DNA from 3 places in the Allosphingosinicella indica genome. Region 3 is predicted to be linked to each of the others. Evidence: predicted binding sites of a transcription regulator. Region 3 holds the regulator's gene; each other region holds the start of a gene.
The links. Region 3 encodes LexA, which represses DNA repair genes until DNA is damaged. Its sites were predicted from a motif close to GTTCCNCNCTTGTTCT; they were not measured.
Positions count from the first base shown of each region.

Region 1: uvrA (excinuclease ABC subunit UvrA) is a predicted target of LexA. The motif match lies at 9,422-9,437, and genes of this name have one in related genera.
Region 2: tcmP (three-Cys-motif partner protein TcmP) is a predicted target of LexA. The motif match lies at 2,172-2,187, and genes of this name have one in related genera.

Region 1 is NZ_LT840185.1:349,964-360,360, forward strand. Features, by position in the region: gene cysK (cysteine synthase A) at 1-403, shown strand, start outside; gene B9N75_RS01760 (hypothetical protein) at 451-849, opposite strand; gene B9N75_RS01765 (energy transducer TonB) at 924-1,712, opposite strand; gene B9N75_RS01770 (hypothetical protein) at 1,782-1,982, opposite strand; gene B9N75_RS01775 (cold-shock protein) at 2,065-2,274, opposite strand; gene B9N75_RS01780 (hypothetical protein) at 2,367-2,549, opposite strand; gene B9N75_RS01785 (hypothetical protein) at 3,027-3,458, shown strand; gene B9N75_RS01790 (HNH endonuclease) at 3,499-3,873, shown strand; gene B9N75_RS01795 (AAA family ATPase) at 4,199-5,554, shown strand; gene B9N75_RS13860 (hypothetical protein) at 5,581-6,054, shown strand; gene uvrA (excinuclease ABC subunit UvrA) at 6,361-9,411, opposite strand; gene B9N75_RS01805 (PQQ-binding-like beta-propeller repeat protein) at 9,642-10,397, shown strand, end outside.
Region 2 is NZ_LT840185.1:540,087-550,483, reverse strand. Features, by position in the region: gene typA (translational GTPase TypA) at 1-394, shown strand, start outside; gene B9N75_RS02830 (DUF5131 family protein) at 505-1,281, shown strand; gene tcmP (three-Cys-motif partner protein TcmP) at 1,235-2,167, opposite strand; gene B9N75_RS02820 (hypothetical protein) at 2,516-2,983, shown strand; gene B9N75_RS02815 (YbaN family protein) at 3,060-3,380, shown strand; gene B9N75_RS02810 (alpha/beta fold hydrolase) at 3,413-4,492, shown strand; gene B9N75_RS02805 (cupredoxin domain-containing protein) at 4,497-4,883, opposite strand; gene B9N75_RS02800 (OsmC family protein) at 5,417-5,875, opposite strand; gene B9N75_RS02795 (hypothetical protein) at 5,877-6,281, opposite strand; gene B9N75_RS02790 (glutamate ligase domain-containing protein) at 6,314-7,714, opposite strand; gene B9N75_RS02785 (LD-carboxypeptidase) at 7,764-8,585, shown strand; gene B9N75_RS02780 (SWIB/MDM2 domain-containing protein) at 8,663-8,941, shown strand; gene B9N75_RS02775 (isocitrate lyase/PEP mutase family protein) at 9,041-9,790, shown strand; gene B9N75_RS02770 (extensin-like domain-containing protein) at 10,161-10,397, opposite strand, start outside.
Region 3 is NZ_LT840185.1:2,363,542-2,373,938, reverse strand. Features, by position in the region: gene lon (endopeptidase La) at 1-1,494, opposite strand, end outside; gene B9N75_RS11775 (anthranilate synthase component II) at 1,584-2,165, shown strand; gene lexA (transcriptional repressor LexA) at 2,223-2,873, shown strand; gene B9N75_RS11765 (VOC family protein) at 2,873-3,211, shown strand; gene B9N75_RS11760 (ComEC/Rec2 family competence protein) at 3,157-5,304, opposite strand; gene gltX (glutamate--tRNA ligase) at 5,409-6,836, shown strand; gene B9N75_RS11750 (citrate synthase) at 6,849-8,135, shown strand; gene B9N75_RS11745 (S41 family peptidase) at 8,148-9,707, opposite strand; gene B9N75_RS11740 (sensor histidine kinase) at 9,912-10,397, opposite strand, start outside.

The DNA.
Region 1 (10,397 bases), 790 kb from region 3:
CACCGGCGTCGGCACCGGCGGGCACATCACAGCCTGCGCCGAAGTGCTCAAGAAACGCTGGCCGAAGCTTCAGGTGTTCGCGGTGGAGCCGACTCTGTCACCGGTGCTGTCGGGCGGCGATCCCGGCCCGCACCCGATCCAGGGCATCGGCGCTGGCTTCGTACCCGGCAACCTGCACATGGATGCCATCGATGGGGTGATTCAAGTCGATCCAGCCGACGCCAAGGACATGGCGCGCCGGGCGGCGAGTGAAGAAGGGATATTGGTCGGGATCAGTTCGGGCGCAACGCTTGCCGCGATCGCGCAGAAGCTGAAGGAGCTGCCCGCAGGCAGCCGCGTGCTGGGCTTCAATTACGACACCGGCGAGCGCTACCTGTCGGTGCCGGACTTCCTGCCCGAATAGGAAAAGCGGGCCGCGCCGCACAGTCCCGGCGCGGCCCGATCATCCGTTTAGCGGCAGCGCGCGTCGCCCTTGTCGATCGCCTCGCCGGCCGCGGCACCGGCCGCGCCGCCGATCAGCGCGCCGAGCAGTCCCGATCCGCCGGGCGCGATCGCAGCGCCGAGCGCACCGCCCGCAAGGCCGCCGACGATGAGGCCGGTCGTGCCGTCCGGACGGCGGCAGTAATAGCGTCCGTCCTGGCCGCGATAGACGCGGTCGTTCCGCGACAGGCGGCGCTCGGTGTAGCGCGCGTCGTCCCGATAATAGCGGTCGGCATAATAACCATTGTAGCGCGGATCGGGACGGTCGTAATCGTAGCGGCCGTAATCGTCATAACCGTAACCGCCGCCCATGGTGGAGCAGCCCGCGAGCATCGTCGCGCCCGCGACGGTGAGGAGGAGAGTACGCATTTTACAGCCCTTTCACGATGAGTGTGACGAAGGCGTAATGAACGGGCGGCGATAAGGTTGCGGATGACGTCAGATCAGCGCCGGTCGGGCGGGATCTCGCGCACTTCCCATGTGATGCTGTGCTCGATCCGGCTAACCACCGGCCGACCGCGCCAATCGCGCGAGGGATCGTAGCGATAGCGCCGCTCGACGAGCGCGCAGGTGTCGGCGTCGAGCTGCCCATCCCCGCTCGATCGTGTGACCTCGCATTCCACCGCGCGGCCGTCGGCGGTGATCGTGTAGAGCACGCCGACGGTGCCGCCGATCCCGGCGTCCGCGGCGGCGCGCGGATAGTCGCCGGCACGCAGCTCGCGGATCAGCCGCGGCGGACTGTCGTCGCGCCAGCCGCCGCCACCACCGTCGCCATCGCCGCCCGCACCCGATCCGCGGCCGTTGCCGACGCCGCCCGCGCCCGTCCCCGGCCCGCGCACGGGCGCGGCGCCCATCGAGGCGTCGAAGGCGGTGTCGGGGACCGGCGCGGCGGTGATCGGCGGCGGCACGGGGAGGCGGATGACGGGATCGGGCGCCATGATCTCGGTCGCGCGGCTCTTGAGGTTGGGCGGCGCGGCGGCGCCCTCGCGGCCCGGCGCGAACTTGCGGCGCGGCTCTGGCGAGGGGCTTTTCCTGGGCGGCGGCGGGACGATCTTTTCTTCGCGGAGCGGCGGCGGAGGAAGCACGTCGAAGACCTCGAGCGGCCGCTCGACGACGCGGCTCACCGGCACGCCCAAACCCCACAGCAGCCCGGCGCCGAGCGCGGCATGGACCAGCGCCGTAAGCGCCGCTCCGCCGACCCGGCTGCGATCCTGGCTCCAGGCATGCGCCACGCGAAAAACTCCCGCTGTTGCGAGCGGGTTATGGGCGAACGGTGCTGAACCTTGGCTGATCGGCCCCGGTCAGTCGACCAGGGCGGCGGCGGCTTTGCGGGCTTCGGTTTCGGCGCGGAGCTTGTCGGTGCGGGCGGCGCGGGAGGCCATGGCTTCCCAGGCGGCGGCGGAGCGCAGGCAGCGATCACGGACATTGTCGAGCGCGGCGGCATCGGCCTGCGCCTGCGACTCGACGGCGCGAGCGCGGTAGAAATCTTCGGTGCTGCTCATGGGCTTGTCTGTCCTCCAGGGGGATGGGAACGCGGATGGGCGCGGGTATCCCCTCCGCCGCAGCGGAGGGGAAAGCGAAGGCTTAGTCGACGCTCTGCAGGTTGACCGCGCTGGTCTTGCCGCGGCGGTCCTGCTCCAGCTCGTAGCTGATGCGCTGCTCGGGGGCGAGCGTGCTCATCCCTGCGCGCTCGACGGCGCTGATGTGGACGAAAGCGTCGGCGCCGCCCTCTTCGTTGGCGATGAAGCCGAAGCCCTTCTGATTGTCGAAGAACTTGACGCGTCCGGTAGGCATATCGTGTTTCCTTGTCGTGACGGTGGCCGGATTGGCCGCCGCTTTAGTGTCTGGAGTAGAAGAAGGGCGCATTGCGGCGCCCGGCGAAAGGGTCAGGCGGCCATCGACGACGCAGCGGAGAAATCCGCGGCGATGACGTTGCGGCCCACAAGATCGATCCGCCCGCGATAGAGATCCGCGAGCATCAGATGCGCCGCGCGCGAGCGATCGCAGGCGGCGGTCTCGGCGCGCTCGCGCTCCTCGGCCTCACGGCGGATAAGATAGTCGAGGTCCATGCGCCTCTCCCTTCTTGCAAGCGGGAGCACACGGAAGGCGCTGGGGCGCCGATCGGAGCGAGGGCCGCCGAAACGGCCCTGCGGGTCTCTCAGTCACCGGCAGGCTCACATCGGGTGAAGCCGGCGATGGCGAAGGTGTAGCACGCCCCGCCCCATTCACCTAATCGCGAGGATGCGCAGAGCGCGAATGTTCCCAATGTTCGCACTGACCATGGAGGTTTCGCGGGAACCGGATTCGGTGCGGTTGCGGCGAGGCGGAAGCGGCGAAGCCATCCGCAGGATGAATCAAATCAAATCCTACTTTGCAAGTTTCCAGCGGCGCGGAGCAGGCGGCCTTCGGCTAAAACATTTCACGCAAAGGCGCGAAGGCGCGAAGATGTTTGGAAAGGTTGCGCCAGCGCTTGCGCCCCCTCCCCTTCGCGGCTTCGCGCCTTCGCGTGAACCATTGCTGCCGCTGTCGCGGACAAGACGGTAGCCATGATGGGCAAGCACCGTGCGCGCCGTGCCAATGTTCGCTATTCGTTCCGTATGCGCGAGTCGGATGATGCGGGGCGGAAGGTGGCGGCGGGGGCTGCGGGCGGGGAGCGGCGGGAGCGGGCTCCGCCGGCGCTCAGGAGCATCTTCGAGGCGGCGCGGCGCGGCTGGAACGTAAAGCTCACCTGCTGGCAATGCGGCCACGTCCGCATCCTCGATTCCGCCGCATTATGGCTGCGCATGTCGCTGAAGGATCTGCCCGACGATCTGCGCGAATTGCCGCGTTACTGCAAATGCACCCGCTGCCGCGACGAGCGCAACGAAGGCATCAACCGCCCCCGCCTCACCCTCTGCCGCGACGCCCCGACCGGCGAACCGATGAAAATGCCGACCGCGAGGCAATGGAAGGAGGGGCTCAGGTGGCAGCGGCGGTGAGTTGACGACTCGGACAATCGTCTGCACCCATGACAGACCTATGGATGAGGATGCCATAAAGCAGGCCCAGATCGCTGCGGCTTGGGAAGCGCATAATGCCGGGCCCCACGGCTACCGTCGTCAGTGGCTCATTCGTCTTCTAGCAATGCAGGACGATAAGTGCGCTTACTGTAAAGAGATCATCTCAATCTCACCGACCGGTGATGCGACACTGGATCATCAAGTTCCACTCGCAAAGGCAGGCGCGGACGCCTTCGAGAATTGCGTGGCAGCATGTGAACTCTGCAATCACGCCAAGGGCGATCTACTGCCGGGAGAGTTCGCACTGGTGATGCTCGACCGCCGCGCGCAAGTTCTTGAGGGCCGTCGTAAGCGAGCAAAATGGCGCGGGCGATATTCGCGCCGTCACCCCTGACCCCGACGATCTCCCCGAGCTGCCGGGCACTCACAATTGCACCCGCTGCCGCGACGAGCGCAACGAAGGCATCAACCGCCCCCGTCTCACCCTCTGCCGCGACGCCCCGACCGGCGAACCGATGAAAATGCCGACCGCAAAGCAACGGAAGGACGGGCTGCGGTGGCAGCGGCGGTGATCAAAAACTGGCGCAATCTACTGTTACACAGCGTCAGGGAACATAGAGCAACTCACTCAGGATTTACACGCTTGACACTACGCCGGATGACGCGAGAAACATGCTCACCTACATCCTATTAAATTTGCGACCAAGAAAGGCCGGCAAATGCTGACGGGGCTAACGCTCAGGAATTTTCGGGCCTTTAAGGACCAGTCTTTTCGTTTTCGAAGACTGAACATCTTTATCGGAAAGAACAATTCTGGCAAGTCGAGCGCCCTGAGCGCTTTAAACCTAATTGCCCAAACGATCTCGACACAAGAACTCGAGAGCACTCCGTTGCTGTTGAACGGCCAGTTTCAAAATCTTGGTACCTACATTGACGTAGTAAATGGCAATAATCCCCGGAGAAAGATTGGTATTGATCTGGAGTTCGATCGGTTTTCTGTAAAAACGGAGTACAAATATCGTTCCCAACGTCGAGAGATAGATATTTCGGACTTTGAGTTACTAGATAGGTCTAAGTCCGTAATGAAATATACGGCACGGAAGGACTCGTACAGTTTATCGGTCAAAGGCCGAGATGTCGAAAAGATATTTCCGTCCTATAAGAAGAGGCGACCCAGGTTTATTAATTTTTGGCCAACCAGCATTGTTCCCTCCACCCAGTTCCGATCGTTTGAGGAACGCGATACGCCTGCTTATAAAACATTGAGGGAGGCGGACATTGCGCTGTATACGGCTCGTCGCAACTTAATGAGATATTTCGATAATTTTGACTCTATCTCGCCGTTTCGTGACCAGCCCCAGCGGACCTATCTCTATTCTGGTGAAAGCGCAAGAAAAGTCGGTATATCTGGTTCAAATATGGCGACAATGCTAGCTGCGGATGCATCGAAGAGGGGTGGAATAAGGAAGGATCTCGTATCTAACATATCTTTCTGGTTTCGATACACTGGCATTGCGGAGGGTGTGACTGTTCAGAGTCTAACCCCTCGTCATTTTGAAATATGCTTGATATCAAATGATGGTAGCAAACATAATATCTGCGATGTTGGTTTTGGCTGTAGCCAGGTACTTCCTGTGCTTGTTGGTGGATTAAATCTGTTTGATGAAAGCCACCCGGGTTCTTCTAATAAACTTCTAGTCGTTCAAGAACCCGAGATTCATCTCCACCCAGATGCGCAGGCCGCTCTCGGGTCTTTCTTTTCAAATTTGGCAACTCGCGGCGGACAGATCTTTATTGAGACTCACAGCGACAATCTTGTTCTGCGGATCGCCCGTCATGTTGCGTTGGGGGACATTGCACCCGAAGACGTGGCAATATTTTATGTGACTGACCAAGGAGAAGAGCGGGTCAGTGAGATTGGTATTGATGAACATGGAGCGTTCGAGCCACCATTTCCAAATGGCTTTTTTCCCCAACGGCAGGCGGAAAGCCTTTCACTTGCGCGCGCAGCAATGCGAAAATCATCGTCTCGAAGGACTCAGCTAGCATTTGAATATCCGGAGCCGACGGCATGAGGCCTTCTGTCGTCGACGCTAACGTGATGAATTATTTTCAGCACGAGCGACTAACCGAGCGCGGAATAGCTCATGATGCAATTGACGCTATATTTCGAGAGGCAAGTATAGCTCTGGATGAAGAAGGTAAGTGCCAACAGGAATGGCTCGACTGCGCAGCAGGTAAATTCCCGCTTGCTTTGAGTGACTGGATTAATGACAAATTAGTTGAGCGAAAAATAGTGCTGTTTGCTGATAACGTCCCGTCTAAGTTTCGAGAGTTTCAAAGACTAGGAATCCCGAAAAAAGATCACAAATGGGTTACTCTATCAATTGCCTCACAATCGCGTGCATTGGTAACGGAGGATATTGACCTTATAGAGCCGCGTCAGAAATCTGCTCCCGCTAAGGTGAAAAGCAGAATTAAGTCGACATGCAAAGGAACTGTGTCTCGCTGCCTTAGGCGGGACTATGGCGTCAATGTTGTTTGCTGTGAACACGTGCCGGATCTTTGCGGTTAACGACCAAGGTTGCCGTTGGTCCAAACTATGTTCGATAGTGTGGATTTCTGAAAAAAGCTTGTCGCGGAAGGTCATTCGGCTGCCTCTCGCTGCGCATCGAGGAGTAACCGCGCTTTTTCCTGGGTGGAGCCTTCACCACCTCCGTCCGCGACCCCGCAAGCAGGGGTGCTAGATAGGCTCCGGTAGATGACCGCCCCTTCTTCGCCACCGTCTCCGGCGTCCCTTCCGCGACGATCTCGCCGCCCTTTTTGACTGAGCGTCTCGACCAACTCGGCAGTTTGCTCAGGACAGACTTGTCGCCGCAGGTTACTCGGCTGCCTCTCGCTGGCGCATCGAGGAGGAACCCCGCTTCTTAGGAGGGGCCTCCGCCGCTTCTGTGCGCGACCCCGCGAGCAGGGGCGCCAGATAGGTGCCGGTATATGAACGGGGTTCCTTCGCCACGTGCTCCGGCGTGCCTTCCGCGACGATTTCGCCGCCTTTATCTCCGCCTTCCGGCCCCAGGTCCACGATCCAGTCGGCGGTCTTGATGACTTCCAGATTGTGCTCGATCACCACCACGGTGTTGCCCTGCTCCACCAGCGCGTGGAGCACTTCGAGGAGCTTGCGCACGTCCTCGAAATGGAGGCCCGTCGTCGGCTCGTCCAGGATGTAGAGCGTCTGGCCGGTGGCGCGGCGGCTGAGTTCCTTGGCGAGCTTCACGCGCTGCGCCTCGCCGCCGCTTAAGGTCGTCGCCTGCTGGCCGACCTTGACGTAGCCGAGGCCGACCTCCTCCAGCATCGCCATCTTGTCGCGGATCGGCGGCACCGCCTTGAAGAAGGCGTGCGCGTCCTCCACCGTCATGTCGAGCACGTCGGCGATGCTCTTGCCCTTGAACTTCACCTCCAGCGTCTCGCGGTTGTAGCGCGCGCCGTGGCAGACATCGCAGGTGACGTAGACGTCGGGCAGGAAGTGCATCTCGATCTTGATGACGCCATCGCCTTGGCACGCCTCGCACCGGCCGCCCTTGACGTTGAAGCTGAAGCGGCCCGGCTTGTAGCCGCGCGCCTGCGCCTCCGGCAGGCCCGCGAACCAGTCCCGGATGTTGGTGAAGGCGCCGGTGTAGGTGGCGGGGTTGGAGCGCGGGGTGCGGCCGATCGGCGACTGATCGATGTCGATCACCTTGTCGAGATGATCGAGGCCGGAGACCTTCTCGTGCCGGCCGGCCTGGAGCCGCGCGCCGTTGAGGTGCCGCGCCGCCGCCGCATAGAGCGTGTCGATGGTGAAGCTCGACTTGCCCGAGCCGGAGACGCCGGTGATGCAGGTGAAGGTGCCGAGCGGGATGGCGGCGGTGACGTCCTTGAGGTTGTTCGCGCGCGCGCCGTGGACGGTGAGCTTGCGGCCGTTGCCCTTGCGCCGCTTGGCCGGCAGCGCCACCGCGCGGCGGCCGGTCAAGTAATCGGCGGTGAGGCTCGCCTCGTTGGCGAGGACGTCGGCAAGGCTGCCTTCGGCCACCACGCGGCCGCCGTGGACGCCCGCGCCCGGCCCCATGTCGATGACATGGTCCGCGGCCTTGATCGCGTCCTCGTCATGCTCGACGACGATGACGGTGTTGCCGAGATCGCGCAGCCGGCGGAGAGTGACGAGCAGCCGGTCGTTGTCGCGCTGGTGGAGGCCGATCGAGGGCTCGTCGAGGACGTAGAGCACGCCCGAGAGACCGGAGCCGATCTGCGAGGCGAGGCGGATGCGCTGGCTCTCGCCGCCCGACAGCGTGCCCGAGGTGCGGTTGAGGCTGAGATAATCGAGCCCGACATTGTTGAGGAAGCCCAGGCGCTCGTTGATCTCCTTGAGGATCGCGCGGGCGATCTCGCGTTGCTGCGGGGTGAGCTTCTCCTCCAGCGTCTCGAACCAGGCGAGCGCGTGGCCGACGCTGCGGCGGGTGGACATCGAGATATCCTCGCCGGCGATCTTCACCGCCAGCGCCTCGGGCCGGAGGCGCGCGCCGCCGCACGTCTCGCACGGGGCGGAGGACTGGTATTTGCCCAGCTCCTCGCGCATCCACGCGCTCTCGGTCTGCAACAGACGGCGCTGGAGGTTACCGATGACGCCCTCGAACGGCTTCTTCACCTCATAGGATTTGCGCCCGTCGATGAAGCGGAGGGTCACCGGCTTGCCCTTGGTGCCGTAGAGGATGACGTTCTGATGCTCGGGCGCGAGCTCGTTCCACGGCGTTTCCAGCGCGAAGCCATATTCGCGCGCGAGGCTGGCGAGCACCTGCATGTAATAAGGGCTGGGCGGGTTGGACTTCGCCCAAGGTACCACCGCGCCCTTCTTGATGCTGAGATTCTCGTTGGGGACGACGAGCTCGGGATCGAACAGCAATTTCTCGCCCAAGCCGTCGCACGCCGGGCACGCCCCCTGCGGCGCGTTGAACGAGAACAAGCGCGGCTCGATCTCGGCGATGGTGAAGCCGGAGACCGGACAGGCGAACTTCTCGGAGAAGGTGATGCGCCCCGGGGGGGCGTTGTCCTGCAGCACACTCCCCTCCCGCTTGCGGGAGGGGCTGGGGGAGGGAATGTCCGAAGCCTTACCATCAGACGACAGGCCCTCCCCTGACCCCTCCCGCTCGCGGGAGGGGGATGGATCGGCGGGATCCAGATAGACCAGCCCATCCGCCAGCTTGAGCGCAGTCTCCAGGCTGTCCGCGAGCCGCGTCGCGATTCCGCCCTCGCCCTCCGCATCGGCGTGGCGCACCACCAGCCGGTCGACCACCACCTCGATGTCATGCTTGTACTTCTTGTCGAGCGCGGGGGCCTCGTCGATCTCGTAGAATTGGCCGTCGATGCGGACGCGGGTGAAGCCCGCCTTCTGCCACTCCGCCAGTTCCTTGCGATATTCGCCCTTGCGGCCGCGGACCACCGGCGCGAGCAGGTACAGCCGCGTCCCCTCAGGCAGCGCCATGGTGCGATCGACCATCTGGCTGACCGTCTGCGCGGCGATCGGCAGGCCGGTGGCGGGCGAATAGGGCACGCCGACGCGCGCCCACAGCAGGCGCATGTAATCATAGATCTCGGTGACGGTCGCGACGGTGGAACGCGGGTTGCGGCTGGTCGTCTTCTGCTCGATCGAGATGGCGGGCGAGAGGCCTTCGATATGATCGACGTCGGGCTTCTGCATCATCTCGAGGAACTGGCGCGCGTAGGCGCTCAAGCTCTCAACATAGCGGCGCTGCCCCTCGGCATAGATGGTGTCGAACGCGAGGCTCGACTTGCCCGATCCGGACAGGCCGGTGATCACCGTCAGCGTATCGCGCGGGATATCGACGTCCACGCCCTTGAGATTGTGCTCGCGCGCGCCGCGCACGGAAATATGAGTCAGCATGGACGGCGGTGTTCCAGATTTGTTCTGAGGTTGCAAGCGATGCGGATGTCGAGGCCTGACGCGGCAGCGGCGAGATGGTGGTGAGTGCGTCCAAACGCAACCGTACGCAATCCGCAGGCCAATCCTTCACCGCCGTGCAAATAAAGTTCAAGAGTACGCCAAATAGTTTTGGACGAATGGATAAGTGATTGATAGCAAGGCAGGGTATTTCGAGGGGCAATATCAAAATCTTGAAGTTTCCTGCGGTCGCGGGAGCCGTGTTTATGGTCTATGGCTGCGGCGGAGGCGGCGGCGCATCCGCACCACAACCCGCTCCTACCCCGGCGCTCGCAAACCTCCCGGTGACGCTTTCAACATCTTCGGCCAACGTCACCGTCGACGAAGGTCAAAGTCAGACCTTCGGCTTTACCGCGTCATATAGCGGGACAAGCACCTCTCCGATTGTCGCCGATGTGCGAGTGGATGGTCAGCGCTACACGCTGAATGGCACGCCCACCGCCAGTGGAACCAGCTTCAACGTATCGCTCAAGACGGCGTCAATGTTGCCCGGCGGTACGAGCACGGGCAACGTTACCTTCCGCCTCTGCACCTCTGCCGATTGTTCTACGGTCTACCCCGGCTCGACGCAGACTTTTACGGTAAACCTGGACGTCCGGCTCAGGGACTGGGCGACCTTCCAACGCGACGCCGCGCACACCGGCTATGTCGCGGTCAATTACAATACCGCCGATTTCACTAGTGCGTGGAGTTTCGCCACCGGCCAAAATCAGCCGAGCGAGATTGCGGCGCGGCGTGGCAGTATTTTTGTCAATGTGCGGCAGGAAGACGGCGTATTGTCTCGCGCGATCAATGCTGAGAATGGGACTGTGATTTGGTCCTACAATCTCGGCCGAAACGTTTATTTCGGTGGCCCTGCATACGGCAATGGTCGCGTCGCCTCGCTGTCGATGAGCTCCTATTCGGATAGCATTCCGATACAGCTCATC
Region 2 (10,397 bases), 980 kb from region 3:
GGGGCCGATCCAGGGCCGCCAGAACGGCGTCCTCATCTCGATGGAACAGGGCGAGGCGGTCGCCTATGCGCTCAATTCCATCGAGGAGCGCGGCATCCTCTTCATCGCGCCGGGCGACAAGCTCTATGAAGGCATGGTGATCGGCGAGAATGCCAAGCCGCAGGATCTCGAGGTGAACCCCTTGAAGTCCAAGCAGCTCACCAACTTCCGCGCCAGCGGCAAGGACGAAGGCATCCGCCTGACCCCCCCGCGCCGCATGACCCTGGAGCAGGCGATCGCCTACATCCAGGACGACGAACTGGTGGAAGTGACGCCAAAAGTTGTTCGGATTCGCAAACGGTTTTTGGACCCGCATGAAAGAAAGCGACAGTCGCGGAAGGCTGAAGCCGCGTGACTGTGACTCAGTTTGGCCAACTTCTTAAAGGAGAATAGGGAGACAAGGGGTTTTAATCCTGTTATGTTCCTGTTTCGTTCCTACTTTGCGGGAAGTCGATCATGTCCCAGATGTCAAAAATCGAATGGACAGAAGTCACATGGAATCCTGTGGCCGGCTGCACGATAGCCACGGCTGGCTGCACAAACTGTTATGCGATGCGAATGGCTGCTCGACTGGAGGCGATGGGCAACAAGAAGTACGAGGGCCTAACAAGGAAAAGCGGTGACCGCTACGTTTGGACAGGCAAAGTTGTCACTGACGAGAAGGCTTTGGCTGCTCCCCTGCGGTGGCGCAGCCCGCGTACCGTCTTTGTTAATAGCATGTCCGATCTGTTCCACATCGCCGTCCCGACCGAATTTATCGAGAAGGTATGGTCTGTGATGGCGGCGACACCTCGTCACACATACCAAATTTTGACTAAGCGGCCTGATCGGATGCGCGAAGTTTTGTCGCGTCCAGAGTTTGTCGTCCTACCAAATGTGTGGGTTGGGACGAGTGTGGAAGACGCAACGGTGCTGCATCGGATCGAAGATCTGCGAGCAACTCGGGCCGCCGTCCGATTCATTTCGTTTGAGCCTCTCATCGGCAGTGTATCGGGCGCAAATCTCGAGGACATTGATTGGGCGATCGTTGGTGGTGAAAGCGGTCCACGCGCTCGACCGATGCCTCAGAAGTGGGTCGAAGAGATCGAAGTTCTTTGTAGGGCAGAAGGAACAGCCTTTTTCTTCAAGCAGTGGGGCGGTAAGAATAAGAAGTCTACGGGTCGAACATATAAAGACCGAACTTACGACGAGATGCCTACTGCCCGCCATATTTCTTCAGCACTCCGGCAACTCCCCGCTTGATGAGTGCGATAGCCGCTTCGGAAACGCTGTTTGAGAGGCAGAAAAGCGAGAAAAGCTGGCGGCCGGAATCGTTCAAAAGCGGTAACGGATTAGATACATACGCAGAAAAAATAGTTTGTAATCTCTCTTGTGCGTAACGCTCGATCTGGCCACGATCGAATTGCCGTGTGGCGGTTGTAATTCGCTCTGCGAATAGATCGTTAGTTGTTTCAACTTTATAGATATCTTCGCGCCAAGTGGGTGTGCCGAATATCTCGTCGAGACGCCGCTGTTTGTGTGTGTCCACGCGATCCAGCCGTGCGGCAAGCTGTCGTGACACGGCGTCGAGCGGGAACAGATACCAAACGTCAATGGCGCGCGTCTGTGCAAGAAGCTTCAAAGTCGCCCAATTCACATTCATTCCATACGGATCGAGGAAGCATAGCCCGCGACACGATCCTCTCCCTTCCCGCTGATCACTCCACGGCGGCGCACTGAATATCTCCACTAATTTTTTATTGGCATCGCCATTCAGACAGACAATACCCCTTTCCGGGTGCGCGGCTCTTATCTTTTCGAGTGACTTGAACCGTCCGCGGTGTCCTTCAATGAATGCCAATTTGTGAAAGGGTGGTTCGACGTTGAGAGCGTTCAAGACTGACCCTGCCATGTCCTGCGTTGCGATCTCTATCGGTCGCCCTTCCAACAAACCGCCAGACTCTCGATCAACTTGGCGAGTGCCACTTCCGGCAAAAGCGTCAAAATACCAGCGCTCAAAGGGTCGACTAGGCGTCGGCTTACCCACCAACACCTTATTAAAAAACTGACAATAGTAGCTTACGGCGTCGAGTTTAACCTCGGTCCACGCCCCGCCAAAGCGATGACCCTGTTCTGCAGCAACAGCCATAGCGGCTCTCCTCTTATGCCGTACAGCGTAAGGAACACCTAACGAACGTCAAGTCGCACTTTGGATTAAACAAGTATGCAGTCTGAATCAGTTCACTTGGGGACTTGAAGCTATTTCCTACACCACTGAGCTAGTGTATGGTCGGCCAGTCTCAGCGGGTCGTGGTTGGTCGTTACGGATGTCCAAATACTAGGGAAGGGGCAGGCCCACATCTCATCCAACAGGAGTAGGTCACCACCCCCCTGGCTAGTGCGAACATTGGGAACATTCGCGGCTTTGCCCCGCCGCCGCGCCCTCCCACACCCGCCTTCGCCTTGCGCTCCCCCCGCATGGCCATATGGTGGGGGGATGCGTGGTCTTTTGCTTCTTCTTCCGCTTCTCGCCGCCGGGTGTCAGGAGCGGAGCGATATCGATACGTCGCGCGGGTCGACGACGCCGGCGTATGAGCGGGTCGAGAATGCCGCGATCGACGAGGGCGGGCTGGAAACGCCGGTGCGCGTCGGCGAATCCGGGCCGAGCTTCCCGGCCTGCACCGCGCGCGGCACCACGCGGCGGCTGGCCGAGGGGCAGGGGCTCGCCGTCCGCGCTGCGCCGTTCGAAGGCGCGGGCCAGGTGGCGGAGCTGCCCGCGGGGGCGAGCTTCTTCGTCTGCACCCGCTCGATCGATCAGCGCTGGCTGGGCGTGGTGTTCGACGATGCCGGGGCGGCGTCGCCCGCCTGCGGCGTCTCGCGCCCCGTCGCCGATCGCCGCGCCTATGACGGGCCGTGCCGCGCCGGCTGGGTCGCCAGCGCCTCGGTCCGCCTGACGGCCGGCTGAGGCGGCAGGCGCGGCGCCGGTGCCACCCCGCGCCTCGGCCCGCGCGCTCGGCTGGCGCGCCGCCGGCTTCGCGGCGATGGGGCTCGGCATCGTCGGCGCCTTCCTGCCGCTGCTGCCGACGGTGCCGTTCATGATCCTCGCCGCCTTCTGCTTCGCGCGCGGCAGCCCGGCGTGGGAAGCAAGATTGCTGGCCGATCCCACGCTCGGCCCGCACATCCGCGCCTGGCGGGAGCATCGCGCGATCTCGGTGCGCGGCAAGATCGCCGCCGCCATCGCCTTCGCCGCCAGCGCCGCGCTCGGCCTCTGGCTGATCGAGGCGCCGTGGCACTGGGTTGCGCTGATCGCACCGATCCTCGGCGGCGCCTGGGTGTTGACCCGGCGGACCGCAGTCCCTTGAATGGCGGTTCAGCCAGAAAAGGGTATGGATCGATGCGTTGGATCGCGCTGCTCGCGCTCATGCTGCTGCCGCTGGCGCCCGCGGCTGCCCAGACCGATTGGGCCGCGCAGCTCAAGGAAGGCGACGTCACCTTCCGCGATTTCCGCTTCGCCAGCGGTCAGACGCTGCCGGAACTGCGCATCCATTACGCCACGCTCGGCTCGCCCAAGCGCGACAAGGCGGGGCGCGTCACCAATGCGGTGATGGTACTCCACGGCACCGGCGGGTCCGGGCGGCAGTTCCTCCAGCCGCACTTCGCCGACGCGCTCTACGGGCCCGGTCAGCCGCTCGACATCACCCGCTATTACATCATCCTCCCCGACAATATTGGCCACGGCAAATCCTCCAAGCCGAGCGACGGGCTCCGGATGCGCTTTCCCAATTACGATTATGCCGACATGATCGAGGCGCAGCGGCGGATGCTGGCCGAGGGGCTGAAGGTGGATCGGCTGCGGCTGCTGATGGGCACCTCGATGGGCTGCATGCACGGCTTCCAATGGGCCGAAACGCATCCCGATTTCGCCGCGGCGATGATGCCGATGGCGTGCCTGCCGACCGAGATCGCGGGCCACAACCGGATGTGGCGCAAGGCCGTGGTGGACGGCATCAAGGCCGATCCCGCCTGGGCGGAGGGGGACTATAAGGAACAGCCCAAGCTCGGCCTGCGCACCGCGGCCAGCGTGATGCAGGTCGCGGGCTTCGCGCCGCTCCACCTCCAGAAGCAATATCCCACACGCGACGCCGCGGAGGCCTATGTCGTCAAGCGGATCGCCGACGATATCGCGTCGCGCGACGCCAACGACCTCGTTTACCAGGTCGAATCCTCGCGCACCTACAATCCGCTGCCCGATCTGGAGAAGATCCGCGTGCCGATGACCTGGGTCAATTCGGCCGACGATTATATTAACCCGCCCGAATATGGCATTCAGGAAGCCGCGCTGAAGCGGATGCCGACGGTCAAATATGTGCTGATCCCCGCCAGCGACGAGACCCGCGGCCACTCCACCCACACCTGGGCGCGCTTCTGGACGGACGAGCTGGTCGACCTGTTGAAGCGCACGGAAGCCCGCTGACCGCCTAGTCGACGACGATCGCGCCCTTCATCCCGAACAGCGCGTGCATCGTGTGGCCGCAGTGGAACTTGTAGCGGCCCGCCTTGGGAATGAGCGCGATGTCCTGCGTTGCGCCGCCCGCAAGGTCCACCGTGCCGTCGGCGATTTTGCCGCGGTCGGCATCACGGACGGTGGCGGCGGCGAAGAAATCGCGCGCGGTGAAATCATGCCCGCCGCGCGCGCGGTTGACGAGATGGAGCCGCACCGGCTGCCCGGCCTTCAGATGGATTTCGCGCGGCGCGAAGTCGTAATTCTCGAGCGCCACTGGCACTTCCGGCGCGCTGCGCCAATCGGGCTGCGCCAGGGCCGGCGCGGCGAGAAGGACGAGAAGCAAGATCGGCGAACGACGCATGGCGGCTCTCCTGCCGGACTGCCCCGCTGCACGCTTCTATCACGAAGCGCGCAGCGGCTGCTCGTATATTAGACGGGTGGAGCGGCGCGCTTGCCGGCGTCGGAGCCTGCCCCAAAAAGATAATGGGGGCTGGTGTCGCCACCAGCCCCCACTGTCCCGGATTTTCGCGCGCCGCCGAAGCGATACGCGTCTGGCCGGGGCCCGAAGTCATGCCGCAGTCGCTACGTCATGCCTCCGTTTTTGCGATGCCTGCGTCCGAAGAGTTCGGCATCGCCGGGACGATGGGGCGGTTCGTCCGGTCCTTCTCGCGAAGGGCCGAGGCGTCGCTGGCCGCCATCCCTGCCGTCCGATTCCGGTGTCCATCCTTGCGGATTTCGGCCTCGATCCTGGGCTTGTGGAAGCGGCTTTCCGGTCCGTTTTACGGGGCCTTCGGGCCTCTTCCACGCCCCGAAGCTGTCACGACTTGCGAGTCGCGCAAAGCCGAATCCACCTGTGGATAATGTGGATATCGGGGATGGAATCGTCGGCCCGTCTCAGCGCGTTTCCACGACGATCTCGGTCTTCAGCGAATTGGCGATGAAGCAATCATCGTGCGCCTTGTGATGCAGCGCCTCCACCGTCGCGGCGTCGGGCGCGTCGCCGCCGAAGGCGATCTCAGGCGAGAGGGTGATGCGGGTGATCGCGATGCGGCCGTCAGCACCTTTGCCCATCTTGCCCACCGCATGATCGCGATAGCGCTCGACGATCAGCCCGGCACGGCGGGCGTGATCGAGGAACCAGAGCATGTGGCACGCCGAAGCGGAGGCGATCAGCGCCTCTTCGGGATCGACCCCCGCGGCGTCGGAGAATGGCAGGGGGACGACGGCGGGCGACGACGAACCCAATACCGTCGCGCCGCCGTCGAACGACAAGGTGTGCGCGCGCGAATAGCGACCCTTGGCGAAATCGCCGTCGTCGAGCTGCCATTCCACCGTCGCTTCGTGACCCGCCATATTATTTCGTCTTCTTGGCGGGCTTCGGGGGCTTGGGCGGCTTCGGTGGCTTTGGAGGCTTGGGCGGTTTGACAGCGTGGGCGGGCTCGCTGCGGATCGCCTCGGCGGAACCGGCCAGCGTCTCGCTGAGCTGGCGGAGCGCGTCACTGGTCGCGGCCTTGATCGCGGCCTTCAGCTCGGCGCCGTCCGATTTGACCTTGGTCGCGAAGGCCTCCGCCTCGTCCTTGATCACGCGGCGCTTGCCGCCGTCGCGGAGCGCCGCGGCGGCGGCGAGCAATGCCGAGGCGGCGAGTTCGGCGAGGATCGGATGCTGCTCGGCCGCGGCGATCAGCTTGTCGCCCTTCTTGCGGATCTTCTTGGGCACCTTCACGCCCGCTACCTGCTTGGGAATCTTGGTCTTGGCCATGTCCGGTCCCTCTGCTGTGTTAGCGCGCTATATCACCTATTCTCGAGCCGCGCGAGTAGGCCTGCGGCAAATTCGGATAATGTGTCGTCACGGGCGCCCATCACGACGATGCGGTCGCCGGGCTGGGAGAGCGCGATCAATCGGTCGCCGCAGCCGTCGCGGGTTTCAATATGCTCCGCTTGCCGCCCTGCGTCGCGGACGCCCGCGATGATGTCGGCGGTTCCGACTGTGCGCTCGACGGTGCCGCCGAAATAGACCGGGTCTGGCATCAGCAGCACGTCTTCTTCGGACATGTTCTCGACGAAGCAGGCGATCAGTTCGTCCTTCATCACCTTCAGCGGCCCGTAGCCGTGCGGCTGGAACATCAGAAGCAGGCGGCCGGGGAAGGCGTGGAGCGTCTTCAGTGTCGCGGCGATCTTGTCGGGATTGTGCCCGAAGTCGTCGATGACGCTGACCCCGCCCGCGGTGCCGACCACGTCGAAGCGGCGGCGCAGCCCGGTGAAGCCAGCGATCGCCTCCGCCGCCTCCGCCAGATCGACGCCGATCGCGCGGACCGCAGCCAGCGCGGCGAGCGCGTTGGCGGCATTGTGGCGGCCCGGCACCTGCAGCTGCACCGGCACCGTCCGATCGCCCTCGCGGACCAAGAAGGTGATCGCCAGCGGCGCCTCGACCACATCACCGCCGTGAAGATCGGCAGCGGGATCGTCGAAGCCGAAGCTGATCATCCGTCCGCGCGGCAGCGTCGCGGCGAGGCGGCGGGTCTCGTCGTCGTCGAGGTTGAGCGCGGCGATCCGCGCGCGGCCGACGAAATCGCGGAAGAGCATGCGCAGCTCGTCGAGCGACTTGTGATCGAGCGTGATGTTGCCGAGCACGGCGACATCGGGGCGGTAGAGCGCGATCGATCCGTCGCTCTCGTCGACTTCGCTGACGAAGACGTCGCCCTTGCCGACCAGCGCGCTGGCGAACGGGCGGTCCGCGCTCGCGAAATTCTTCATCACCGCGCCGTTCATCACCGTCGGATCGCGGCCGAGCGCGTGGAGGATCCAGCCGATCATGCCGGTGGTCGTCGATTTGCCGCTCGTCCCGCCGACCGCGATGCCCGCGCCGGCCGCATTGAACAATCGGGCGAGCATCTCGGGACGGCTCAGCCGCTCGGCGCCCACCCGGTTCGCCGCGACGATGTCGGGCACCGTTTCCTCGACCGCGGCGGAGGCGACGACGATCTGGTCTGCGCTGGTGACGCCGCTGCCGTCCTGCGGGAAGAGCGCGATGCCCTGCGCTTCGAGAAACGCGAACTTGCCGCCGAGCCGCCCCTGATCGAGCGATCGGTCGGAACCGGCGACTTCATGGCCCTGGGCGCGGACGATGGTGGCGAGCGGGAGCATGCCGCTGCCGCCGATCCCGCAAAAGAAATAGGATTTGGCGTCCGTCATCCCGCCGCCCTATGCGCAAGCCGCGGGCTTTTCAAACGAGGGAATGAGGATGCGGATCGCGATCGTGGCGCCGAGCACGCCGATCGAGCCGGCGCTGGCCGAGACGGTGACCAAGATCGCCGCCGCATCGCATCCCGATGCCGAGCTGCTGTTCCACCCGCAATGCTTCCTCCGCCACGATCATTTCGCCGGGGACGACGCGACGCGGCAGGCGGCGCTGGTGGAGGTCGCCAACGATCCCGGCATCGACGCCATCTGGTTCGCGCGCGGCGGTTATGGATCGTGCCGCATCGCCGCCGACGCGCTGGCCTCGATGACGCCCGCGGCGCGGCGCAAGCGCTGGCTGGGCTATAGCGACGCCGGTTTCCTGCTGGCGGGTCTCTACAGCATGGGCTTTCGCGAAGTGGCGCATGGGCCGATGCCGCAGGACGCACGGCGCGAGGGCGGCGCAGCGGCAGTGGAGCGCGCACTGGGCTGGCTGCTGACCAGCGATCCCGGCGTGCTGGAGCCTTCGCTCGACACGCGGCCCGCGGCGGCGTTCAACATCACGGTGCTCAGCCAACTTCTCGGCACGCCGCTAGAACCCAATCTCGCCGGCCATGTGCTGATGCTGGAGGAGGTTTCCGAACATGCCTATCGCACCGATCGCGCTCTCTTCCACCTAACCGAGAATCCCTCGATCCGCCGCGTCGCGGGGATCCGTATGGGCCGGTTCAGCCTGGTGCCGGATAACGACCCCGATTTCGGCCGCACGCCGGAAGAGGTGGTTCGTTACTGGTGCGAGCGTTCTGGAATCGCCTATCTCGGGCCTGCCGACATCGGCCATGACGCCGGCAACTTGGTCGTTCCGTTCGGCGCGCGCGGCCAATAGAGCGAAAACGCGTGACAGGCCGTTGCATTGCATTCGCGTTTGCGCTCTACGAGTCGGCGAAAACATAGGAGGGCTCAATGGCCAAGGGTACTGAGACGAAGTCTGGTTCGGGCAAGCAGAATGGCCTGCAGCGGCCGGTGAAGCCCTCGGCGGATCTCGCGCCGATCACGGGTGCCGATCCGCTGCCGCGCAGCCAGGTCGTCAGTAAGGTCTGGGATTACATCCGCAAGAACAACCTCCAGAATCCGCAGAACAAGCGCGAAATTCTGGCGGACGACAAGCTCGAGAAGATCTTCGGCGCCAAGAAGGTGACGATGTTCGAGATGAACAAGCACCTCTCCAAGCACCTCAGCTGATTGCCGGGCGGCCCGCGCGCCGCCTTTTGACCGCAACAAGCGGAATGCTCCCTCGGTCGCGCGCCGCTACATGCGGTGTGTGATTCGAGGGAGTTTTCTATGACCGACCGCAAGCCCCGCGCCGACGCGTTCCGCGCGCTCCATGTCCGGGGCGATCCGCTCCTGCTGTTCAACGCCTGGGATGCGGGCAGCGCGGCGGCGATCGCGCGCGCGGGCGCCAAGGCGATCGCTACCGGAAGCTGGTCGGTGGCCGGGGCGCATGGCTTTGCGGATGGTGAGGCGATGCCGTTCGATCTGGCGATCGCGAACCTCAAGCGCATTGTCGACTCGGTCGATCTGCCGGTCAGCGTCGATCTGGAAGCGGGCTATGGCGATGCGCCCGAGGATGTCGCGCGCAGCGTCGCCGCCGCGGCGGCCGCCGGCGCGATCGGCTGCAATCTGGAAGACGGCATCCCCGCCGGTGGCTTCTACGAAACGCCGAAGCAGGCTGAGCGGCTCGCCGTGGCGCGCGATGCCGATCCGCTGATGTTCCTCAACGCGCGCATCGACATCTTTCTACGCGCCGATCCGGCGAGCCATGCGGGGCTGATGGAGGGGGCGCTCGCCCGCGCTGCGGCCTACGCCGATGCCGGGGTGGACGGCATCTTCCTGCCGGGCCTGGCCGACGAGGCGCTGATCGCGCGGGCGGCAAAGGCGATCGCGCTGCCGCTCAACATCATGGCGATGCCGTCCACGCCGGCCCTCGCGCGCCTGGCCGAACTCGGCGTCGCGCGGGTGAGCCATGGACCCGGGCCCTGGCGGATGGCGATGGACGCGGTGGAGCATGCGGCACGCGCGGCGATGGGGTGAGCGCCCGGAGACTATGAGGCGCAGCGCGCGAATGTTCCCAATGTTCGCACTGACCATGGGGTACTGAGCACCCGGACTTTGCGCGCGGAACGGCGGGCATGGGGGAGCGGACGATAGGAAAGAGCCGAACGCGCTGATCATCGCAGAATACCGGGATGTAGGACATGGCTCGACGCGCCCTCAAAGCCCTCCCCCTTGATGGGGGAGATGATCAGGCTTGGATTGCCCCGCAATCCAAAGCCATGTCCGGGGGACATGGCGACCTGATCATGGGTGGCGGTGGCGGTGGAGATGAAGGCACTTTTTCGGAGACGCCACCCCACCCCAACCCCTCCCCATCGAGGGGAGGGGCTAAGGTTGGGTAGCGTTTTTAACGGCACCCCCGCCATCCGGTCGCGCCTCTTGCCGCCTGGTCGAAGTGGAAATGGTCGCGGTGTGCGGCATTGTAATCGGGGGAGAGCACCGTCGCGAACAGCTTGCACGCGCCGTCGCGGACTTCGCGGAGGAAGGCGGCTTCGTCGGCATCGCCGGTCCAGTCGTTGACGACGCTCACCCGGCGCCCGCCGGTGAGGCGGAAGGCCGCGATGTCCACCGCATTGGCCGAGGC
Region 3 (10,397 bases):
GGCGATCTCCACCTTCTCGTCCTCGGTATAGCCTTCGAGACGGATGATCTCCATGCGGTCGAGGAGCGGCTGCGGCATGTCCATCGTGTTCGCGGTGGTGACGAACATGATGTCGGAGAGATCGTAATCGATCTCCAGATAATGATCCTGGAACTTGGAGTTCTGCTCCGGATCGAGCACTTCGAGCAGCGCCGACGCCGGATCGCCCCGGAAATCCTGGCCGAGCTTGTCGATCTCGTCGAGCAGGAACAGCGGGTTGGACGTGCCGGCCTTCTTGAGGTTCGACACGACCTTCCCGGGTAGCGAGCCGATATAGGTGCGCCGGTGGCCGCGGATCTCGGCCTCGTCCCGGACGCCGCCAAGCGACTGGCGCACGAATTCGCGGCCCGTCGCCTTGGCGATCGAGCGGCCGAGCGACGTCTTGCCGACGCCGGGCGGGCCGACGAGGCAGAGGATCGGCCCCTTGAGCTTGTTGGTGCGCGCCTGCACGGCAAGATATTCGACGATCCGGTCCTTGACCTTCTCCAGACCATAATGATCCTCGTCGAGGATGCGCTGCGCCTCGGTTATGTCGTGGCGCACCTTGGAGCGCTTGCCCCAAGGCAGCCCGAGCAGCACGTCGAGATAATTGCGGCTCACCGTCGCTTCCGCAGACATCGGCGCCATCGCACGAAGCTTCTTCAGCTCCTGCTTGGCCTTGGTTCGCGCTTCCTTGGAAAGCTTCAGCCGCTCGATCTTGCGGGCGAGCTCGGTCAGCTCGTCGCCGTCGCCCTCCTCGCCCTCGTTGCCGAGTTCGCGCTGGATCGCCTTCAACTGCTCGTTGAGATAATATTCGCGCTGGGTCTTCTCCATCTGCCGCTTCACGCGGCTGCGGATCTTCTTCTCGACCTGCAGCACACCAAGCTCGCCCTCCATGAAGGCGAACGCCATCTCGAGCCTGCGCACCGGATTGAGCTCGGCGAGCAGCGCCTGCTTGTCGGCGACCTTGATGGTGATGTTGGCCGCGACCGCGTCGGCGAGCTTGGACGCCTCCTCGATCTGGCCGAGCTGCACCGCCGTCTCGGCGGGGAGCTTCTTGTTGAGCTTCGAATAATTTTCGAACTGGTCGACCACCGAACGCATCAGTGCGGAGACTTCGGCGCCTTCCGGCTCCTCGCCCTCGACCGGCGTGACCGTGGCGACGAGATGCCCGCCCTCGGATTCGAGCGTGGCGAGCGTCGCGCGGCGCTGGCCCTCGACCAGCACGCGCACCGTGCCGTCGGGGAGCTTCAGGAGTTGGAGGACGGTGGCGACAACGCCGAGATCATAGAGCGCATCACGATCAGGATCGTCCTCGGCCGGATCGAGCTGCGAGACGAGGAAGATGGACTTGTCCGCCGCCATCGCGCTCTCGAGCGCCGCGACCGATTTGTCGCGGCCCACGAACAGCGGCACGATCATGTGCGGAAAGACGACGATGTCGCGCAGCGGAAGAACGGGGAAAGTTTCGGTCATCGGGACTCCAGTCTTGGCCCGTTATATGGGGCCTCCCCTTAACGCATCAATGACATTGACCGCGGGCGCGGCAGGCGCATGAAGGCGGCATGATCCTCGTCATCGACAATTACGACAGCTTCACCTGGAATCTGGTGCGCTATTTCGTCGAATTGGGTGCCGAGGTGCGGGTGGAGCGGAACGACGCGCTGACCGCGGCCGAGGCGCTGGCGAGCGGCGCACAGGCGTTCGTCATCTCGCCGGGACCGGGGCGACCGGAGGATGCCGGGGTGTCGCCCGATCTCGTCGCCGCCTGCGTGGCGGCGGCCCGTCCGCTGCTCGGCGTATGCCTCGGCCATCAGGCGATTGCGACGCATTGGGGCGAACGGATCGTGCGAACCGCGCCCGTCCACGGGAAGACATCGGCGATCGCGCACGACGGCAGCGGCGTATTCGCCGGCCTGCCGTCGTCCTTCACCGTCGCGCGCTATCATTCGCTCGCGGCGGAGGGCGTTGTCGCGCCGCTCCTCGTCAACGCCACCGCGGGCAGCGTCGTGATGGGTTTGCGGCATCAACATCTCCCGATCCATGGCGTTCAGTTCCACCCGGAAAGCGTGGCGAGCGATCAGGGCCATGCCCTCCTCGCCAACTTCCTCGATATCGCCGGCGTGACGCGCTCTGCGCTCGCTTGACAGGTTCCGCGGCGTTTCCTACACGTTCCCTGTCCGTTCCAATGAAGGGCCGAGGTGATGCTGACGCGCAAGCAACAAGAGCTGTTGATCTTCATCCACGACCATCTAGCCGACAGCGGCGTCTCGCCCTCGTTCGAGGAGATGAAGGACGCGCTGGAGCTGAAATCGAAGTCCGGCGTCCACCGGCTGATCTCGGCGCTCGAAGAGCGCGGGTTCATCCGCCGCCTTCCCAATCGCGCCCGCGCGCTGGAAGTGGTGAAAATGCCCGACGGCGCGGCATCCAAGGCGGCGCCCCGCCCCGTCATCCCCGCTGCCGCGAACTCGAACGACATCGTCGAGCTTCCGCTGCACGGCCGGATCGCCGCCGGCACGCCGATCGAGGCGCTGCAGGGCACCGAAAGCCTCGCGGTCCCCGCCGCGCTGCTTGGGCCGGGCGAACATTATGCGCTGGAAGTGTCCGGGGACTCGATGGTCGACGAGGGCATTCTCGACGGAGACTATGCGCTGGTGCGCAAGACCGACACCGCGCGCGACGGCGAGATCGTGGTCGCGCTGGTCGACAATAGCGAAGCAACGCTCAAGACCTTCCGCCGCGAAGGTTCGATGATCCGGCTCGATCCCGCCAACCGCAATTACGATCCGCAGCGCTACCGGCCCGATCAGGTGGTCGTGCAGGGCAAGCTCGCGGGCCTTCTGCGACGCTACTGATGGCACGGCTGAACTACGTCGAACTGCCCGTTCGCGATGTTGCCGCCGCCAAGGCCTTCTACGAGCGTGCGTTCGGCTGGAGCTTGACCGCGTTTGGGCCGACCTATGCCGCCACGACCAGCGGCGATACGGACATCGGTCTCCAGGGCGATAGCAGCGAAGCCCCCGGCGCGCCGCTGCCGGTGATCGCAGTAGACGATCTGGAGGCGGCAGTGACCGCGGTCGAGGCGGCCGGCGGGACGATCAGTAAGCCGATTTTCGCTTTCCCCGGCGGCAAGCGATTTCATTTCGTCGATGTCGCCGGCAACGAACTCGCCGCCGTGAAAGCCGACGACTGACCGTCTTGCCGCCAGGGGTGTCGCCCAACGCGATCCGCGACGCTGACGACCTTGGGCCGACCGCCCAATGATATGGCGAGGCCGCCGGTCTTTGCCAGCAATGCGCGATCGGCCTTGATCCAGCGCGGCGCACAGGCTTCTGGCAATCGCCGGTCGGCGACGACGATATCGGCCTCTGCGCAGGCACGGATCATGTCGCGCCAGGCGACGAAGTCACGGCTTCGGGTGGCCAGAAGGCGCCAACGCCGGCCGTCGCGGACGATATCGGTGACGCAGAGGTCGCGGCTACAGGAGGCCGTCCTCGTCTCGTCGAGCGCGGACAGTTCGCCGTCGGTGCCGAGCCCTTCGCCCAATATGCCGCGCACATAATCCCCGGCGCGACCGCGCAGCGTCGCGAACCTCCCGTCGGGCATGCGTAGCGCGAGATGGCGGCCGTCGCCCGTCACCAGCAGATCCGGCGGGGGTGTCGCGAATGCCCACAACGCGCCCGCGACGATCGGCGCGAAACCCGCCAGCCGCCAGCGCGTCTGCCAGAGCGCGGCCCATAGTCCGCCTGCCACGATCAGGCCGAAGGCGCCCGGCGGCATGCTCGGCAGCATCGCGAGCGCACCCGGCGCATTGGCCGCGCTATGGGCGATCCACAGCATGAAGGTCAGCCCCTGCCCTGCCACCCACCAGAAGGGCGCGCCGAGTCCGACGACATCGAACAACAATCCCAGCGCCTCGGCCGGCATGACGATGAAGGTGGTGAGCGGGATCGCGATAATGTTGGCGAGCGCGCCGTACATGCCGGATTTGTGAAAGTGGAACAGTGCGATCGGCGTCAAGGTAAGCTCGACGGCGATACCGGTGAGCAGCAGCGCGAGCATGCCGCGCGCGATCCGCGCCGCATATCCTTCCTCCCGCCGCGCGAGCAGCGCCTTTACGCGCGGATGCTCGTGCAGCACCACGATCGACGTCACCGCGGCGAAGCTCATCTGGAAGCTGGGTCCGGCAAGCGCATCGGGCCAGAACAGCAGCACGATGAGCGCGCCCGCCGCGATCAGGCGCAGGGTCAGCGCCTCGCGCCCCATCGCGATGCCGCCGAGGACAAGCAGCGCCGCGATGCACGAGCGGATCGTCGGCACCTCCGCGCCGGTGAGCAGCGTATAGGAAACGCCGGTCGCGGCGCCGGCCCCCGCGGCGACCAGCACCAGCGGCCAGCGCAACGCCAGCGCCGGGCTGAGCGCGAGCAGCTTCAAGGTCAGCAGCATCGCGGCGCCCACCACCGCGGTCACGTGCAGGCCGCTGATCGAGAGCAGGTGCGCCAAACCACTGCGCCGCATCGCTTCGGCATCCTCATCGGTGATCGCGCCGCGGTCGCCGGTCACCAGCGTCGCGGCGATAGCGCCCGCGCCGCCCTCGCCCACGCTTTCGCGGACATGCGCCGAGAGTTGCTGGCGCCAGCCCGCGATCCGGTCGCCCCAAGCGCCGCGCGGCGCTTCGCGCACTATTTCGACGTCGCCGATCACCCGCCCGGTGCCGCCGAGCCCTTGAAACCAGGCGACGCGAGCGAAGTCATACGCGCCAGGCACCGCCATCGGCGGCGGCGGCATCAGGCGCGTCCGCAAGGCGATCTCGGCACCCGGCCGGAGGCCATCGCGCATTCGGTCCTCTGGAATGCTCACGCGGACTTTGGGAGGGATGTCGTCGCTCGCGGTTGCGAGGGTCAGCCGTACGCTTTGTCGTGCGGGCAGCGGCTCGACCTGCGCGATCCGTCCGGTGAAGGATGTGACGACAGGCCTTTCCAGCACCGGCGCCGCAACCCGCTCCGCCTTCCACCATATGAGCGCAACGCCGAGCGCCGCTACGCCTGCGAAGATCGCCAGCGCGCGTCCCCATCGCGTGCCGCCGGCGAATGCGAGCGCGGCCATCGCCAACGCCGCTGCGATCAGCAAGAACACGGTCCACCACCGCGCGTCGGGCAGGACGAACCAGGCCGCGATGCCGGCACCCAGCCCTACCGGCAGCCACAGCGGCAGGCGGTCGTGCTCGCGCTCCGCGATCAGCTCCAGCGCTTCGGCCAGGCTGCGGAGCGACCCCAGCGGACGCACGCGCGCTCCAACACCGGCCGCTATTTGTAGCGACCGTACCGCTATGCTAGGGGCGCCCGCGTCTTTCGTCGCCATCTCGGGCGCCATCCTTGGAGAATCCGCGCGTGAGCGCAAGCATCGAGCCTCGTTCGGTCGTCACCCGTTTCGCGCCCTCGCCGACCGGGTTCCTCCATATCGGCGGCGCCCGGACCGCACTGTTCAACTGGCTGTTCGCGCGCCACCACGGCGGCAAGTTCCTGCTCCGGATCGAGGATACCGACAAAGCGCGCTCCACCCAGGCCGCGATCGACGCCATCCTGGACGGCATGCGCTGGCTGGGGCTCGACTGGGACGGTGACGCCTATTTCCAGTCGCGTTTCGCCGAGCGGCACGCGGCGGTCGCACACGAAATGCTCGCCAACGGCCACGCCTATCGCTGCTACATGACGCAGGAGGAGCTCGCCGCGCAGCGCGCCGCCGCGCAGGCCGAGCGCCGGCCGTTCAAGGTCAACAGCGTGTGGCGCGACTGCGCGCCCGACGCGCCCTCCCCCGATGCGCCCTACGTTGTCCGCCTGAAAGCCGAGCACGAAGGCGAAACGGTGATCGAGGATGCGGTCCAGGGCCGCGTCACCGTCCAGAATGCCGAGCTGGACGACATGATCCTGCTCCGCTCGGACGGCACGCCCACGTATATGCTCGCGGTGGTGGTAGACGATCACGACATGGGCGTGACCCACGTCATCCGCGGCGATGATCATCTCAACAACGCCTTCCGCCAGCTCGGAATCATCCGCGCGATGGGCTGGCCCGAGCCGGTCTATGCGCATGTGCCGCTGATCCACGGACAGGACGGCGCCAAAATGTCCAAGCGCCACGGCGCGATCGGCGTCGACAATTACCGCGACGAACTGGGCATCCTGCCCGAAGCCTTATCCAACTATCTCCTCCGCCTCGGCTGGGGCCATGGCGACGACGAGATCATCGCGCGCGAGGATGCGGTGAAATGGTTCGATCTCGCGCACGTCGGCCGTTCGCCCTCGCGCTTCGACATCAAGAAGCTCGAAAATCTCAACGGCCACTACATCCGTGAGGCCGACGATGCCCGGCTGGCGGACATCGCCGCCCCGGATATCGCCAAGCTGGTCGGGCGGCCGCTCACCGAGGCCGATCGCGATCTGCTGACCCGCGCGATGCCCGAGCTCAAGCCGCGCGCCAAATCGCTGGGCGAGATTGCGGAAGGCGCAACGTTTCTTTTCAAAACCCGTCCCTTGGACCTCGACGAGCGCGCCGCCGCCTTGCTAGAAGGCGAAGCGGCGGACCTGCTCGCCCTCGTCCATGCGGCGCTTTCCGCGCTGCCCGAGTGGACGGGCGAGGCGACAGAGCAGGCCGTGCGTGGGGTGTCCGAAAGCGCCGGCGTGAAGCTCGGCCAGGTGGCGCAGCCGCTGCGCGCTGCACTGACCGGCCGGGCGACGTCGCCGGGAATATTCGATGTGCTGGTTCTGCTGGGCCGCGACGAGAGCCTCGCGCGGATCGCGGAGCGGGCGAACCTATAGGGGAATGAGATTATGGCCGACACCAAAGCAGCGCTGAACATCGGCGGCAACACCAACGATTATGCAGTGCTCGACGGTTCGGTCGGCCCTTCGGTCATCGATATCCGCAAGCTCTACGGCCAGACCGGGCTCTTTACCTACGATCCGGGCTTCACCTCGACGGCGAGCTGCGAGAGCGCGATTACCTATATCGACGGCGACGAGGGCATTCTCCTCCATCGCGGCTATCCGATCGATCAGCTCGCGGAGAATTCCACCTTCATGGAAGTCTCGTACCTGCTGCTGAACGGCGAGCTTCCGACCGCCGACGAGCTCAAGAATTTTACCTACACGATCTCGCGCCACACCATGCTGCACGAGCAGCTCGCGACCTTCTACCGCGGTTTCCGGCGCGACGCGCATCCGATGGCTATCATGTGCGGCGTCGTCGGCGCGCTTTCGGCCTTCTACCACGACTCGACCGACATCACCGATCCCGAGCAGCGGATGATCGCCAGCCACCGGCTGATCGCCAAGATGCCGACGATCGCGGCGATGGCGTATAAATATTCGGTCGGTCAGCCGTTCATGTATCCGGACAACTCGCTGACCTATACCGGCAATTTCCTGCGCATGACCTTCGGCGTCCCGGCCGAGAAATATGAGGTCAATCCGGTGATCGAGAATGCGATGCGCCGCATCTTCATCCTCCACGCCGATCACGAGCAGAATGCTTCCACCTCGACGGTGCGGCTGGCGGGCTCGTCGGGCGCCAACCCGTTCGCCTGCATCGCGGCCGGCATCGCATGCCTCTGGGGTCCGGCGCACGGCGGCGCGAACGAGGCGGCGCTCAACATGCTCCGCGAGATCGGCACGCCCGACAAGATCCCGGAATATATCGCCCGCGCGAAGGACAAAAACGATCCGTTCCGGCTGATGGGCTTCGGCCACCGCGTCTACAAGAATTTCGATCCGCGCGCAAAGGTGATGCAGAAGACCGCGCAGGAAGTGCTGAAGGAGCTGGGCATCTCCGATCCAGTGCTCGATACCGCGCAGGAGCTGGAGCAGATCGCGCTCAAGGACGATTATTTCATCGAGAAGAAGCTCTACCCGAACGTGGATTTCTATTCGGGCGTAATCCTCAACGCGATCGGCTTCCCGACCTCGATGTTCACGGCGCTGTTCGCGCTCGCCCGCACCGTCGGCTGGGTCGCGCAGTGGAACGAGATGATCTCCGACCCCGAGCAGAAGATCGGCCGTCCGCGCCAGCTCTACACCGGCCAGACGCAGCGCGATTACGTGCCCGTCGACAAGCGCTGACCGCCGGCGCGGTCAGGAACCGCGCCGGGCCAAGTCCGCCATGATCGCTTCCAGCGCGACGTCCCTCCCCGCCCGGTAATCCGCCCACCGCTCGGTAAGGGGAATATCGGGCGCGATGTCCGGACTTGCCATGTCGAGGCATGCCACATCGGGCGGGCACGGCGTCGGCGAATAGGAATGCGCGGCATTGGCGAAATGCGCGTCGAGGCCCGAATTGGGTAGACGGATGTTGCCGCCCTCGGCCCACATGTCGAGCCGGTCGCCCGCCGGCTCCCCGACGATCGTGACATTGCCTGCCTCGCGCCATGACGCGAGGTGCGTGATACCGGCCGAGAAAGTGGCGCGGCCGGTGATGATGTAGCGCGGGATGCCGCGTGTCGCCTGCTCGAGCCGCTGCATCATGTCGCGGCCGAGTTCGAGATTGCCGCCGGTGTTGAACCTGAGATCGAGAATCAGCGCTGAAGGTTTCGTCCGCGCCACCTCCGCAAGCACGCGATCGGCAAATGCCGCCGTGGTCTCGGTGGCATCCTCCTGAGAACGGCTGTAATTGACATAAAGCGCGTTCGTGCCTGACAGCGCCTCATACCAATAATTGTGGTCGGGCTGGCGGAGATGCAGCGGCAGGGAAGCCCGTTTGTCATCGAGCGCCTGGACCCAATCGCCGGTCGCGGCCTTGAGCGGGCTGAGATCCCACCAAGCTTCCACCGCCTTGTCGCTTGGCACGAGCGCCGGCGTCGCCATCGTCACCTGGCCCGCCGCCGGGCAGTCCGCCAGTGTCAGCTTGACGCGATCGGCATCGGTGATCACGCCGACGCCCTGAAGCGCATCCGGGCTCGATAGCGAATAACTGCTTTTGTAGGTTTGCCAGGAGGCGTTGCCGGCGAAGAGCGGCGCCACCCGGCGCTTCGCCGTTGCGGCATCCACCCCGCCGATCGCCGTCACCCGGCAACCGAGAAACCCGGCCTGATCGCGCGGCGCCCGGACGATACGGAGATCGTCGCCGAACCACCAGAGCCGGATCGGCAGGCGGCGGAGCGCCGTACGGTTGCGGAGGAGATAGAGCCGCGTGTGCGCGTTGTCGGCCAGCGCGATCGCCGCGGCCATGCGCGCGATGATCTGATTGTCGTTGAGCCGCGGGATCTCGCGCCGGAGACTGCGAAGCGCTTCCTGGAAGCGAACACGGGCGTCGGGCGAAAAGCTCCGATCGGCTGCGGCGAAGCGGGTCGCGAGTGCATCCACATCCTGACGCCAGGCTTCGAGGCGATTGGCGGCTGCTTTTGGCAACACAAATGCCCGCAATTCGAAAGGACGCTCGGTCTGACCGCGTAATGTGCCGATGAGGCGGTCGTCCGTCCGCATTGCCTCGATCGGGATCGGGCCGCGGCTACCCTTGGCATTGGCTGTGAGCCGCTCGCCGCTCCATATCACATCGGTCAGCTCGAGCTTCTGGCCGTTGAGATCGAGCGTGCCAGTCGGCGCATCCGGCGCGAGCGTCAGGGTCGTAAAAATCGGCCACGGATCGCCGCGCATCTCGCCTTCCCAATTGGGCGCCGCCGCAGCCCGTGATGGCACGGCAACAGGCCGGACACTATTGGGACCGGCACACGCCGTCGTCAGCAAACTCGTCACAAAAGCAGCGCAGAACAAACGACGCATCAGACCCTCCAAAGCCATTCGGCTCGACAGTCAGCAATTCGCGTGCCGCTGGCTCTCGTCTCTGCGAAGCGCGTCGCTGTTTGTCCGAAAACGGACGACTACGTTCGTTTTCGAACGGTGTTAAGCTGCCGGGAGCGTCAGGGTGAAGCGCGCGCCCTGCCCCGGCGCGCTGTCGACGATGATGTCGCCGCCCATCGCGCGGGCGAGTCGGCGGGCGATGTAGAGGCCGAGGCCGGTGCCGCCCGGTTCGGCGGGATCGACCCGCTCGAACTTGTGGAAGATGCGCTCGTGATCGTCGGGCGCGATGCCCTTGCCCTGATCGGCGACGACGACGGCGACGATGTCGCCTTCGCGCTCGGTGCGGATCCAGACCATCGCGCCTTCGGGCGAATAGCGGACCGCGTTGGCGACGAGATTGGTGAGAATTTGCAGCGTGCGGCGGAACTCGCCGATCGCCGGCGCCTGCTCGTCCTCACCGGGCGTGTCGATCTTCACGCCGCGGTCCGCGCCGCGCACCGCGAGCAGGCCGGCGGCGCGGCGGGCGATATCGGCGAGATCGAGCGCTTCCAGCGACGGGCGGAAATCGGTCCGCTCGATCGCCTGGAG